Regions from separate parts of the Simplicispira sp. GW247-4R2A genome, predicted to be linked through region 1. Evidence: predicted binding sites of a transcription regulator. Region 1 holds the regulator's gene; the other holds the start of a gene.
The links. The regulator sigma-54, encoded in region 1, starts transcription at its own class of promoters, with help from an activator protein. The targets are predictions, from matches to a motif close to TGGCANGNAANCTGCTTT.
Positions count from the first base shown of each region.

Region 2: nirB (nitrite reductase large subunit NirB) is a predicted target of sigma-54. The motif match lies at 1,710-1,727, and genes of this name have one in related genera.

Region 1 covers NZ_JBWKZM010000001.1:13,837-20,829, forward strand. Annotated here, with positions in the region: gene argS (arginine--tRNA ligase) at 1-1,173, shown strand, start outside; gene AC07ZH_RS00090 (SPOR domain-containing protein) at 1,194-1,841, shown strand; gene AC07ZH_RS00095 (thiol:disulfide interchange protein DsbA/DsbL) at 1,895-2,533, shown strand; gene lptA (lipopolysaccharide transport periplasmic protein LptA) at 2,684-3,358, shown strand; gene lptB (LPS export ABC transporter ATP-binding protein) at 3,355-4,125, shown strand; gene AC07ZH_RS00110 (RNA polymerase factor sigma-54) at 4,128-5,693, shown strand; gene AC07ZH_RS00115 (THUMP domain-containing class I SAM-dependent RNA methyltransferase) at 5,836-6,993, shown strand, end outside.
Region 2 covers NZ_JBWKZM010000033.1:13,183-20,175, forward strand. Annotated here, with positions in the region: gene gntR (HTH-type transcriptional regulator GntR) at 1-283, shown strand, start outside; gene AC07ZH_RS17985 (CBS domain-containing protein) at 425-865, opposite strand; gene AC07ZH_RS17990 (DUF4148 domain-containing protein) at 1,186-1,482, shown strand; gene nirB (nitrite reductase large subunit NirB) at 1,795-4,242, shown strand; gene nirD (nitrite reductase small subunit NirD) at 4,327-4,710, shown strand; gene AC07ZH_RS18005 (nitrate reductase) at 5,450-6,993, shown strand, end outside.

The DNA.
Region 1 (6,993 bases):
ACCAAGAGCACGCAGCTGCGTGCCAAGGGCTTCAAGCCCGGTGACGAGTGCTGGCCCACCGACAGCGACAACCCGCTGGCCAAGAACTTCTACAACGGCGACTACATCGCCGACATAGCCGAGGCTTTCAAGGCTCGTGCCACCGTCAAGGCCGATGATCGTGAGTTCACCGCCAACGGCGATGTGGAGGACTACGACAACATTCGCCAGTTTGCGGTGGCCTACCTGCGCAACGAACAGGACAAGGATTTGCAGGCCTTCAACCTGCATTTCGACGAGTATTACCTCGAATCGAGCCTGTACACCAGCGGCCGCGTCGAGGCCACGGTGAACCGGCTCATCGCCAACGGCAAGACCTACGAGCAGGACGGCGCCTTGTGGCTCAAGAGCACCGACTACGGCGACGACAAGGACCGCGTCATGCGCAAGCAGGACGGCACCTACACCTATTTCGTGCCCGATGTGGCCTACCACATCGCCAAATGGGAGCGCGGCTTCACCAAGGTGGTCAATATCCAGGGCACCGACCACCACGGCACCATTGCCCGGGTGCGCGCTGGTTTGCAGGCGGCCGACGTGGGGATTCCACAGGGCTACCCCGACTACGTGCTGCACACCATGGTGCGCGTGGTCAAAGGCGGCGAAGAGGTCAAGATCAGCAAGCGCGCTGGCAGCTACGTGACGCTGCGCGACCTGATCGAGTGGACCAGCAAGGACGCCGTGCGCTTCTTCCTGCTCAGCCGCAAGCCCGATACCGAATACACCTTTGACGTCGACCTGGCGGTGGCGAAGAACAACGACAACCCGGTGTACTACGTGCAATATGCCCATGCCCGCATCTGCTCGGTGCTGGCGGGCTGGGGTGGCGACGTTGCGACGTTGGCGGACGTGGACCTTTCGCCGCTCGACGGCCCGCAGGCCCAGGCCCTGATGCTGCAACTGGCCAAATACCCCGAGATGCTCACCGCAGCCACCGAAGGCGAGGCGCCCCACGACGTCACCTTTTACCTGCGCGACCTGGCCGCCAGCTACCACAGCTACTACGATGCCGAGCGCATCCTGGTGGACGACGAGCGTGTGAAAACCGCACGTCTGGCGCTCGTCGCCGCCACGGCGCAGGTATTGCACAATGGCCTGGCGGTGCTCGGCGTCTCGGCGCCACGAAGAATGTGAATCGGAACCACGGCGAGCATATGAAAAAGAATCAATCGGGCGGAACCATCGTTGGTCTCATCATTGGCCTGCTGATCGGCCTGGGCGTAGCGCTGGGCGTGGCGGTGTATGTCACCAAAGTACCGGTGCCTTTTCTGAACAAGGGGGCGATCCGCAGCTCCGATCAGGACAATGCCGAGGAGCAAAAGAACAAAAACTGGGACCCGAATTTGCCGCTGTATGGCAAAGGCAGCGTGCGGCCTGCGCCTGCCACGGCGAGCCCGGCCGCTGGTGTTGCTGCGGCCCCCGCATCGACCCCGGCATCGGCCCCGGCAGCAGCCAACCCGGCACCCGTGCCCAGTGATCCACTGGGCGACTTGGCCAAGGCACGTGCAGGCAAGTCGGTGCCCGCAGCCGGCGCGGCAGCACCAACGGCTGCGGGATCTGTCGATCCGTTTGACTACTTTGTTCAAGCCGGAGCCTTTCGCACCCAGAGCGACGCCGACGCCCAGCGCGCCAAGCTTGCCATGCTGGGGTGGGAGGCCCGCGTGAACGAGCGCGAGCAGAGCGGGCGCACCGTGTTCCGCGTGCGCATTGGCCCCTTTGTCAAGCGCGTAGACGCCGAGCAGCTCAAGGAGAAGCTCGATGGCGCTGGCGTCGAGTCGGCGCTGGTGCGCGTACAGCGCTGAACTTTCGCGCCGGCTCTCCATCCCACAGCAAACACCCATCAGGAGCGTATTGAATGAACCGTAGAGAGTTTTCCGCCACCTCGGCCACCCTGCTGGCGGCGTCAGGTCTGTCTCTGCCAGTCTGGGCACAGGGCGCTGCGCCCACGGAAGGCAAGAATTACACCCGCCTTTCCAAGCCCGCGCTCGTCGAGGCCCCCGCCGGCAAGGTCGAGGTGATCGAGTTCTTCTGGTACAACTGCCCGCATTGCAACGAATTCGAGCCCACGCTGGAAGCCTGGCTCAAGACGCCGCCCAAAACCATGGCGTTTCGCCGCGTCCCGATCGCCTTCAACGCGAGTTTTGCCCCTCAGCAAAAGTTGTACTACGCCCTTGAAGGCTTGGGCAAGGTAGACCAACTGCAAGCCAAGGTGTTTCATGCCATTCACGTCGAGAAGCAAAATCTCTCCAAGGACGATGGCATTTTTGCCTGGATCGCCAAGCAGCCGGGCATGGATTTGGCCAAGTTCAAGGAGATGTACAACTCCTTCACAGTCTCCAATGAGGTCCGCAAGGTGTCCCAATTGCAAGACGCCTACGGCGTTGAGGGTGTTCCCTCCATGGGCGTGGCAGGGCGCTACTACACCGATGGCAGCATGGCCGGCAGCCTGACCGGAATGCTCAAAGTGGTCGAAGCGTTGGTCGCCAAAGGCTGATTTCGCAACCGGGGCTGTCTTCCCTGTAATGCCCGCGGACGCTGCGGGCATTTTTTTGCCCGTGCATGGCACAATGGTTGCAAGATTCGTGCCGCCAAAGGCCAGCAGTGTTCACCCTGCGTTGGCGTGCCCTTTACTGACACTCTTCGCATGTTCTCTCTTTTCTTGCCGTCTCCTTTTTCTCGTGTGCGACCCGTCGAGCTCATCGCATGGGTGCTCGCCGCCATGGGGGTGCTTGCCACGGCGCCGGTGTTCGCCGAGAAGGCCGATCGCAACCAGCCCATGAACATCGAGGCCGACCAGTTGCGGCACGACGAACTGCAACAGACCAGCGTGTTCACCGGCAAGGTGGTCGTGACCAAGGGCAGCATCGTGCTGCGCGGCACGCGGCTGGAGGTGCACCAGGACGCCGACGGCTACCAGTCGGGAACGGTCACCGGTGGTGCTGGTCAGCGCGCGTTTTTCCGCCAGAAGCGCGACACGGCGCCAAGCGCCCTGCAAGAGTTCATCGAGGGGGAGGCGCAAACCATCGAATACAACGGCAAGGCCGATACCGTGCGCTTCGTCCATCAGGCCGAGCTGCGCCGTTACCGGGGGGGTGATTTGAGTGATGAAATTACCGGCGACGTGATCGTCTACAACAACCTGACCGATGTATTTACCGTGGACGGCCGCAACACGGGCAAAAAGCCGGGGGACGGTACAGGGCGCGTACGGGCTGTCCTCGCGCCGCGTGACGCCGCGCCAGCAGCAGCCGCCGCTCCAGCCTCGGACGCCAACCCCCTTCTGCGTCCCAGCAACCGCCTCGGCGGCGACGCGAAGTGACGGCACCAGCGCAGGCCAGCAGTGCGACCAGCCTGCTGGAGGTGCGGCATCTGGCGAAATCCTACGGCGGCCGCAAGGTGGTCAAGGACGTGTCCCTCAGCATGCGCAAGGGCGAGGTCGTCGGACTGCTCGGCCCCAATGGCGCGGGCAAGACCACTTCGTTCTACATGATCGTGGGCCTGGTGCCCTGCGACGCGGGCGACATCTTGATCGACGGGCATTCGGTGGCGCACATGCCGATCCACCGGCGCTCGCGCCTGGGGCTGTCGTACCTGCCCCAGGAAGCCTCCATTTTCCGCAAACTCACGGTGCAGGAGAACGTGCGCGCCGTGCTGGAGCTGCAGCAGAACGAGGAGGGAAAACCGCTCGCCAAGGCGGCCATTGAAGAGCGCCTGACCGAGCTTTTGCAAGAGTTGCGCGTGGAACACCTGCGCGACTCTCCAGCGGTGGCCCTCTCGGGCGGTGAGCGCCGCCGCGTGGAGATTGCACGGGCCCTTGCCACGCAGCCGCGTTTCATTCTGCTGGACGAGCCCTTTGCCGGGATCGACCCCATCGCCGTGATCGAGATCCAGCGCATCATCGGTTTCCTGAAGGCGCGCGGTATCGGTGTCCTGATCACCGATCACAACGTGCGCGAGACGCTGGGCATCTGCGACCACGCCTTCATCATCAGCGAGGGCGAGGTGCTGGCGCAGGGCACGCCGACCGACATCGTGGACAACGCCGAAGTGCGCCGGGTGTACCTGGGCGAGCACTTCCGGATGTAGCCGTGAAACCCGGCCTGTCGCTGCGCGTCTCGCAGCATCTGGCGCTCACGCCGCAGTTGCAGCAATCCATCCGATTGCTGCAGCTCTCGACGCTGGAGCTGGGGCAGGAAGTCGACCAGATGCTCGACGACAACCCGTTTCTGGAACGCGAGAGCGACGAGGCGCCGCGCGAGGAGTTTGGCCTGCTGCAGGCCGACATGCCCGTGCAGGCTGATGATGCGCCCATCGAGAGTGCTACGTATTCGGGAGCTGAAATCCCAAGTGCAGTAAGCGCCGAGAGCCAAAATGATTCGGAATATTCCGGAGCGGATGAGCTGCTGGATTGGTCGGGCGATGGCACGTACGACCTGGCGCCTGACGATGCCGAATGGGGCGGCGACGCCCCCGCGCGCCAGCAGAGCGACCAAGGCGAAGGCGTGGGCGACGCGCTGGACCGCGCGCAGGAGCATGGCTCGCTGACCGACTTCCTGCACCGCCAGGCGCTGTCGCTGCGCCTTTCCGATATTGACCGTGCAGCGCTCTCCTTCCTGATCGAATCCTTGAACGACAACGGCTACCTGGAAGACCCCCTCGAGGAACTGGCCGCCGGTTTGGCCGGGGGCGATGCGGAGGAGGCCGAAGAACTGGTGCACCGCTTCACCGTGGCGCTCTCGCTGCTGCAAAGTCTGGAGCCCACCGGTGTCGGCGCGCGCAATCTGGCGGAATGCCTGCGCCTGCAGCTGCAGGCGCTTCGGCACGAGGAGGCGCAGCACGCCGAGACACTCGCGACCGCGCTTGCCATCTGCCAGCAGCCGCTTGACCTGCTCGCGCGGCGCGACGTGCGGCGCCTGGCCCCCCTGTGTGGCGCCAGCGAAGACGCCGTGCGTGCGGCCATGGCCCTCATTGCCAGCCTTGAACCCCGCCCCGGCCGGCGCTTTGCCAATGTGGAGCGCAATGCCATCGTCCCCGACGTGCTGGTGCGCCGTGTCGGCACAGGAGGCGCGCAGTTTTCCGTGCAGCTCAACCCCGACGTGATGCCGCGCCTGCGCGTGCACGACATTTACGCGGGCGCCCTGCGCGGCCACCGCGGCAGCGACGGCCACCACGCGCTGCAGCAGCGGCTGCAGGAGGCGCGCTGGTTCATCAAGAACATCCAGCAGCGCTTCGACACCATCCTGCGCGTCTCGCGCGCCATCGTCGAACGGCAAAAGAACTTCTTCGTGCATGGTGAACTGGCCATGCGCCCGCTGGTGCTGCGCGACATTGCCGACGAGCTGGGGCTGCACGAATCGACGATCTCGCGTGTCACCACCGCGAAATACATGGCCACGCCCCAGGGCACTTACGAACTCAAGTTTTTCTTTGGCTCGGGTCTGGGGACGGATACGGGCGGCAATGCGTCGAGCACGGCGGTGCGGGCGCTCATCAAGCAGTTCGTCGCCGCTGAGAACCCGGCCAGACCGCTTTCGGACAGCCAGATTGCCGACATGCTCAAGGAGCAGGGCATCGAATGCGCGCGCCGCACCGTGGCCAAATACCGCGAAGCGCTGAAGATCCCCACCACCACGCTGCGCAAGGCGCTGACATGAAACACCCCCTGCGGCGCTGCGCGCCATCCCCCTCTCCTGCGGGAGGGGGACGCCACCCCTGGCCCGGCAAAGCCGGTTCCACGGTGGCACTGGCGTTTGGCTGCTGGTGGCAGCGGTGGTTGCACGACGCAACAGTCATCCTATGAATCAACTTCATCTATTTCTCCCTTGCGCCGCCGGCGTCGAGGGCTTTCTGGCCGACGAGGTGCACCAAATCACTGGCCTCACCGGCAACGATTTGCTTGTGGGCCGTGGCGGCGTACTGCTGCAGGCTTCCTGGCGCGATGCGCTTTTGCTCAACCTGCACAGCCGCCTGGCGCAGCGCGTGCTGGTGCAGTTGGCCCAGGGCCTGTACCGCAACGAGAACGATATTTACGCCCTGGCGTCCGGCATTGCCTGGGAGATCTGGTTCACGCCGCGCCAGAGCTTCAAGGTGGAAGTCACGGCCCAGCACAGCCCGCTGACCAGCCTGAACTTTGCCGCGCTGCGCACCAAGGACGCGGTGGCCGACCGCTTTCGCGCCAAGGCCGGCGTGCGCCCCGACGTGGACACCCAGTGGCCCGACGTGCGCGTGCACCTGCACCTGACCACCGACGAGGCTACGGTCTACATCGACACCTCGGGTGAGCCGCTGTTCAAGCGCGGCTGGCGGAACGTCAAGGAAGGCGGAGCCAAAGGCGACGCCCCGCTCAAGGAGACGCTCGCCGCCGCCATGATCGCCGCCACCGGCTGGAATCCGATGGGCGATGCGCCCCTGCCGCTCTACGACCCGTGCTGCGGCAGCGGCACGGTGGTCATCGAAGCGGCACAAATGGCCTGCAATATTGCGCCGGGCCTGCAACGGCGCTTTGCCTTTGAGAAGCTCTTGCCATTCCAGATGCATGTCTGGGGTGCTATCAAAGAAGAAGCTGCCAGCGCAATAACCACCTGCCCTACAGGCATATTTGGCAGTGATATTTCACACCGCATGGTCGATTTTGCCGAGCACAACGCCGAGCGCGCTGGTGTCGCCCGGGCCGTGCAACTGCGCGGCGGTGACGCCCTGCAGCGCATGCCGCCCTGCGAGCAGCCGGGCGTGATGCTGCTCAACCCACCGTACGGCGAGCGCATTGCTGCGGCAGGCTCCGCCGGCCAAAACGCGCGCGAGCGTGCCCAGCAGCGCGCGCACGGGGTGGCTGTGGGGCGCGAGGCGGCGCAAGTGCAGGGCGCGGATGGGGACAGCGGCGATGGCAGCGAATTCTTCCAGCAGCTCGCCAGCCACTGGAAGAAGCATTACACGGGCTGGCAGGCGTGGATGCTC
Region 2 (6,993 bases), on a different contig from region 1:
AGACATTGACGCCATCTTTTTCTGCAACGACGACCTGGCGCAAGGCGCGCTGCTGGCGGCGCCGAGGCTGGGCATCCGCGTGCCCGATCAGGTGGCGGTCGCCGGCTTCAACGACCTGGCCGGCAGTGCCGAAATGCTGCCCTCGCTCACCACGGTACGCACGCCGCGCCAGGCCATTGGCGAGGAAAGCGCGCGCATGCTGCTGGCGCTGATGCGCGGCGAAACGCCGGCGCGCAATTGCATGGACCTTGGCTTTGAGCTGACCGTGCGCGAGAGCACCTGATGCCCTTTCTCAATCAAACGGCTACTTGGTCGGCTTCGCTTGGCCAGTACGCCGGTACTTGCGCTTCGCCTTCGCGCACCCGATTGATTGCGAAACCGAATGGCCCCACCGCGCTCACGTTCGCGCCCGCAGGCGCGGGCCTCAGCGCACGTTGCCGCCGATGTAGTGCGTCATCTGCTCGATGATGAATTTCTGCTCGGAAATGATGTCGGCCACCAAATCGCCAATCGAAATGATGCCAATGAGCTGCTCGCCGTCGAGCACCGGCAGGTGGCGCAGGCGCTTGTCGGTCATGATCTGCATGCACTGCTCGCTGGTCTGGTGCGGGTGCACGAACATCACGGAGCGCGTCATGACTTCGCGCACCGGCGTATCGGCCGAGGTCCGGCCCAACAAGGCAATTTTCCGCGCGTAGTCGCGTTCCGTCAGGATGCCCTCGATCCGGCCATCCTGAACGACCAGCAGTGCGCCGATCTGCCGCTCCGCCATGATGCGCAGGGCGTCCAGCACCGAGGCGTCAGGGGCAATGGTCTGCACCGCGGCATGGGCCTTGGCTTTCAGTATTTCTGCAACAACCGTCATAGAACCTCCCGGATGAGTCCGACACGGTAATTTCAGCCCATCCCCGCATTGCATGCAATCGGGTCCTGTCAGACGTTTGTGCTTTCGCGCAACAAGCGTTGCGAATGCGCGAAAAGGCACTCCTTAATTTGCCTTAATTATTCCTAATACCGGAATAGTCAATTTACGACTCAGCGGTTTTTAATTGCACCCTTGCGGCGTACAGTTCACCCCATCGATGAGCCGAACACACAAGGCGACTCACCGAAACCGCTCCCCAAGGGCATCAAGCTCTCCCTGCAGCGGGTCCTTTTGAAGTCGTTTTTAAGAAAGAAACCATCATGAACACCGCACGCATTCTCTCTATCGCCGCTGTTGCCGCTTTTGCCTCCATCGGCGCCCAAGCCGGCGAATTGAACGGCAACCTCTACGGCATGGACTTTGAAGCCCATGTGCAATCCACCCGCAGCAGCACCGACGTGCGCGCCGAAGGCCAGAAGGCACTGCCCAACTTCGCCAAGGGCCCCGTGGCCGACTACGCTGCACGCGCCACCAGCACCCAGGCCCGCGCTGCCGTCCGTTCGGAAGCCCTGGTCGCTATCCGCGCCAACCAGATCGCTACTGGCGAACGCAGCTAAACCGAGCGCCCGGGCGCTAGTGCGCCAGGGCGTCAGGCGCCTCCCTCTCACAAGGCCCGCACCGTGCAAACGGTGCGGGCCTTGTGCATTTCCCGTGCGATGCACCAGCCTCAGGCACAACACCCTCCAGCATGGTGCAGCCGCCGCATGCACCGCGTCCTGACATACCGCACTGCCATGGTGCCACTCACAGGCGCCGACAGGCAGAGCCACACAGCCTTGATCGCTGGCACGGTCATTGCATTGCACTGGATACCGGCGCGAACCCAAGGCGCCGATGGTTTGCAATTCATTCGCCCAAGGAGTGCTTCGATGAAAAAACCCAGGCTGGTCATGGTGGGCAACGGCATGGCCGGGGTGCGTACGCTCGAAGAGCTGCTCAAGATCGCCCCCGATCTGTACGACATCACCGTCTTCGGCGCCGAGCCGCACCCCAACTACAACCGCATCCTGCTCTCGCCGGTGCTGGCCGGCGAGCAGACGGTGGACGAGATCATCCTCAACGACCGCGCGTGGTACCAGGAACACGGCATCACCCTGCACACCGGCTTTACCGTCACCGACGTGAACCGCACGCAGCGCACGGTAAGCGCCACCAGCGTGGCGGGCGACACGCTCACGGCCGGCTACGACCGGCTGATCATGGCCACCGGCTCCAACGCCTTCATCCTGCCGGTTCCGGGCAAGGACCTGCACGGCGTGCTGGCCTACCGCGACATCGCCGACACCCAGGCCATGATCGACGCCGCCACGCGCTACCGCCACGCCGTGGTCATTGGCGGCGGCCTGCTCGGGCTGGAAGCCGCCAACGGCCTGATGAAACGCGGCATGCAGGTCACCGTGGTGCACGCCGCCGAATGGCTGATGGAGCGCCAGCTCGACCGCGTGGCCGGCAAGCTGCTGCAAAAGTCGCTTACCGAGCGCGGCATGCAGTTTTTGATGCAGGCGCAGACCGCCGAGCTGCTGGGGAACGATGCGGGGCGAGTGCGTGCGGTCAAATTCAAGGACGGCAGCGAAGTGCCGGCCGACCTGGTGGTGATGGCCGTGGGCATCCGCCCGAACACACAGCTCGCCGAAAAAATGCGCCTGCACGTGGACCGCGGCATTGTGGTCAACGACACGCTGCAGACCACCACCGACGCCCGCATCTACGCCGTGGGCGAATGCGCGGCGCACCGCGGCATTGCCTACGGTTTGGTGGCGCCGCTGTTCGAGCAGGGCCGGGTAGCGGCCAACCACCTGGCCGAGTTCGGCATTGGCCGCTACGTGGGCTCGCTCACCTCGACCAAGCTCAAGGTCACTGGCATCGACCTGTTCTCGGCCGGCAACTTCCAGGGCGGCGAAGGCACGGAAGAAATCGTGCTCTCCGACCCGTATTCGGGCGTCTACAAGAAGCTCGTGATCAAGAACGACAAGCTCGTCGGCGCCTGCCTGTACGGCGACACCGTGGACGGCAGCTGGTACTTCAAGCTGCTGCGCGACGGCCGCGCCGTGGGCGACCTGCGCGACAAGCTGATGTTCGGCGAATCGAACATGGGCGACGCCGGCCACCAGGGCCAGAACAAGGCCGCCGCCATGCTGGACACCGACGAGGTCTGCGGCTGCAACGGCGTGACCAAGGGCCAAATCTGCAAGGCCATCCAGGAGAAAGGCCTGTTCACGCTGGACGAAGTGCGCAAGCACACCAAGGCCAGCGCCAGTTGCGGCTCCTGCACCGGCCTGGTCGAGCAGATCCTCATGGCCACGGCCGGCGGCGACTATTCCGCCACGCCCAAGACCAAGCCGGTGTGCGCCTGCACCGACCACGGGCACCAGGCGGTGCGCGACGCCATCGTGCAGCACCACCTGCTGACGAGCGACGCCGTGTTTCGCTTCATGGAATGGAAGACGCCCGACGGCTGCCCCACCTGCCGCCCGGCCATCAACTACTACCGGCTATCGAGCTGGCCGCACGAAGCCCAGGACGACCCGCAAAGCCGCTTCATCAACGAGCGCAGCCACGCCAACATCCAGAAAGACGGCACGTATTCCGTGGTGCCGCGCATGTGGGGGGGAGAGACCAGCGCCGCCGAGCTGCGCCGCATTGCCGACGTGGTGGACAAGTACCAGATCCCCACGGTGAAAGTGACGGGCGGCCAGCGCATCGACCTGCTGGGGGTCAAGAAAGAAGACCTGCAGGCCGTCTGGCGCGACATCGGCATGCCCAGCGGCCACGCCTACGCCAAGGCGCTGCGCACCGTGAAAACCTGCGTCGGCAAGGAGTGGTGCCGCATGGGCACGCAGGACAGCACGCAGATGGGCAAGGACCTCGAACGTGCCTTCTTCGGCATGCAGGCGCCGCACAAGGTCAAGTTCGCCGTCAGCGGCTGCCCGCGCAACTGCGCCGAGAGCGGCATCAAGGACGTGGGCATCATCGGCGTGGACAGCGGCTGGGAGATGGTCATCGCCGGCAACGGCGGCATCAAGACCGAGGTGGCGCAGTTCTTCGTCAAGCTCAAGACCGCCGAGGAAGTCATGGAATACACCGGCGCCTTCATGCAGCTCTACCGCGAAGAAGGCTGGTACCTGGAGCGCACGGTGCACTACGTGGCGCGTGTCGGGCTGGACCACGTGAAGAAAAGAATCCTTGGCGACCCGGCGGGCCGCAAGGCGCTCTGGGCGCGGCTGCAGCACGCGCTGGCGGGCGAGCCCGACCCGTGGTTCGAGAGCCAGCGGGCGCAGGTGGACGAACGCCAGTTCATCCCGATTGCCGTCGCCTGACCTCCCCTCACTTCACAAGATTTTAGATAAAAACAGCCCCTAGTGCTTACCCCATAAGCGCTGGCAGCTACCAAAGGAATAGCAATGACCGCTTGGACCCCCATTTGCCATGTGGACGACATTCCCCGCCTGGGCGCCCGCCGCGTGGCGCGGGCGCAGGGCCTGGATGTGGCCATCTTCCGCAGCGCCGACGACCAGATCTTTGCCCTGCTCGACTCCTGCCCGCACAAGGGCGGACCGCTGTCGCAAGGCATCGTCTTTGGCACCAGCGTGGCCTGCCCGCTGCACAACTGGACCATTGGCCTGTGCACCGGCCAGGCCGCCGCACCCGATGAGGGGTGCACGCCGAAGTTTGCGGTGAAGGTGGAAAACGGCCAGGTCTTCCTCGACGCCGATGAGTTGGCGCGTCACGCCACCACCGAGACGCGGCCGGTGGCGGGGCCGGTGGGGCGCTTGGTGGTTGCTTGAATGCTTTGGATTTATGGGGCAGGTGTGGGGATGCAGAGGGCGGAGGCCGGGTCTCGCCCCGGCGGGCGACCTTCTTTTCTTGCTCGTGCAAGAAAAGAAGGCAAAAGAAACACGCCCCTGCTGGCTGCGACCCCTGCACTGCGCTGCGGGGCAACCTGCGTCGGGACGTTTGCGGGGTGCGCCGCAGAACTCGCTGCGCGCCTGCGGCGCTCCGCGAGTTCTGCGGCGAGTCAGTTCACGAAGCATGCGCGCGCAGGCGCGCATGCCACCCCGCAATCGCCCCGCCGCAGGCGCTTCCAGAAGGGATGGGAGCCGACGCGTGCCATCGCTGCGCTCGGCCTGGCGCGGGGCCGAGCGCAGCGATGGCCCGTATCGTCTTTGCCCTTCTGGCCGTGCCGAGAAGCGCAGGGCGCGGGGTGGCGGGTGTGCCGAAGGACACACCCGCTTCGTGATCTGGCTTGCCGCGTTTGTCCGAACGGAGCGCCGCAGGCGCGCAGTGAGTTACGCGGCACACCCCGCGAACGAGCATCGCAGGTTGCCCGCAGCGAAGCGGAGGGACACGGCCAGCAGGGTCGCCCTTTCTTTGGTGACTTTCTTTCGGCGAAGCGAAAGAAAGTTACTGCGCCGCCGGGCGCACACCCCGGCCTCTGCCCTCAGCAAAGAAACAGATATCAAAAAGATAGCTAACAAACCAACCCAGTCAAGCGCCAGAGCCAAAAAACACCACAGAACCCACGCCATGCAAGAAACAAAATCCACCTGCCCCTACTGCGGCGTAGGCTGCGGCGTGGTCATCGAGACCGAGGGCGACGCCATCACCGGCGTGCGCGGCGACCCCGACCATCCGGCCAATTTCGGGCGGCTGTGCACCAAAGGCGCCACCCTGCACCTGAGCGCCAGCGCCAGCGTGACCCGCCAGATGCGCTTGCTGCAGCCGCTGGTGCGTGCCACGCGCACCCAAGCGCCGGCACCCATCGCCTGGGACAGCGCGCTCGACCTCGCCGCCAACCGCTTCGCCGGCACCATCGCCGCGCACGGGCCGGATGCGGTGGGGTTTTACGTGTCGGGCCAGTTGCTCACCGAGGACTATTACGTCTTCAACAAACTCGCCAAAGGCCTGGTGGGCACCAACAACATCGACACCAACTCGCGCCTGTGCATGAGCAGCGCCGCCGCCGGCTACAAGGCCACGCTGGGCGCCGACGCACCGCCCGCCTGCTACGACGACCTGCAGCACGCCGACTGCCTGTTCATCATCGGCAGCAACACCGCCTGGGCGCACCCGGTGCTGTTCCGGCGCATCGAGGACGCACGCGCCGCACGGCCGGACATGAAGGTCATCGTGGTCGACCCGCGCCGCACCGACACCGCCGCCTGCGCCGACCTGTTCCTGCAGATCCAGCCCGGCAGCGACGCCGTGCTCATGGCCGGCATGCTGCACCTCATGCAGCGCCAGGCCTGGCTCGATACCGACTACATCGCCGCGCACACCAGCGGTTTTGCCGCACTGCAGCCGCAACTGGCCGCCTGCACGCCTGAGCGCGTGGCACGCGAATGCGGCATTGCACTGGCCGACCTGGTGCAGGCGGCGCGCTGGTTCTCCGGCGTGGCAAGCGACGCCACCGCGCCGCGCGGCCGCACGCTCAGCCTGTACTGCCAAGGCCTGAACCAGAGCAGCGCTGGCACCGCCAACAACGCCGCGCTGGTGCACCTGCACCTGGCCACCGGGCAGATCGGCAAACCCGGCGCCGGGCCGCTCTCGCTCACCGGCCAGGCCAACGCCATGGGCGGGCGCGAGGTCGGCGGCATGTCGAATTTGCTCTCGGGCCACCGCGACATGGCCAACCCGGAGCACCGCGCGGAAGTGGCCGCGCTGTGGGGATTGAGCGAGGTTCCCGCCCGGCCAGGCAAGACAGCGGTGGAGATGTTCGAGGCCGCGGCCGATGGCGAGATCCGCGCGCTGTGGATCGCCTGCACCAACCCGGCGCAGAGCCTGCCCCACCAGAGCGCGGTGCGCCGCGCGCTGGAGCGTGCCGAATTCGTCGTCTTGCAGGAGGCGTTTGCCCACACCGCCACCGCCGCCTATGCCGATCTGCTGCTGCCCGCCAGCACCTGGGGCGAAAAAACCGGCACGGTGACCAACAGCGAGCGCTGCATTTCGCGTGTGCGCAGCGCCGTTCCCGCTGCGGGAGAAGCCCGGCACGACTGGCAGATCGCGCTGCAATTTGCGCAGCGCCTTGAGCAGCGCCTGCGCCCTGGCGCACCCACCCTGTTCCCCTACGC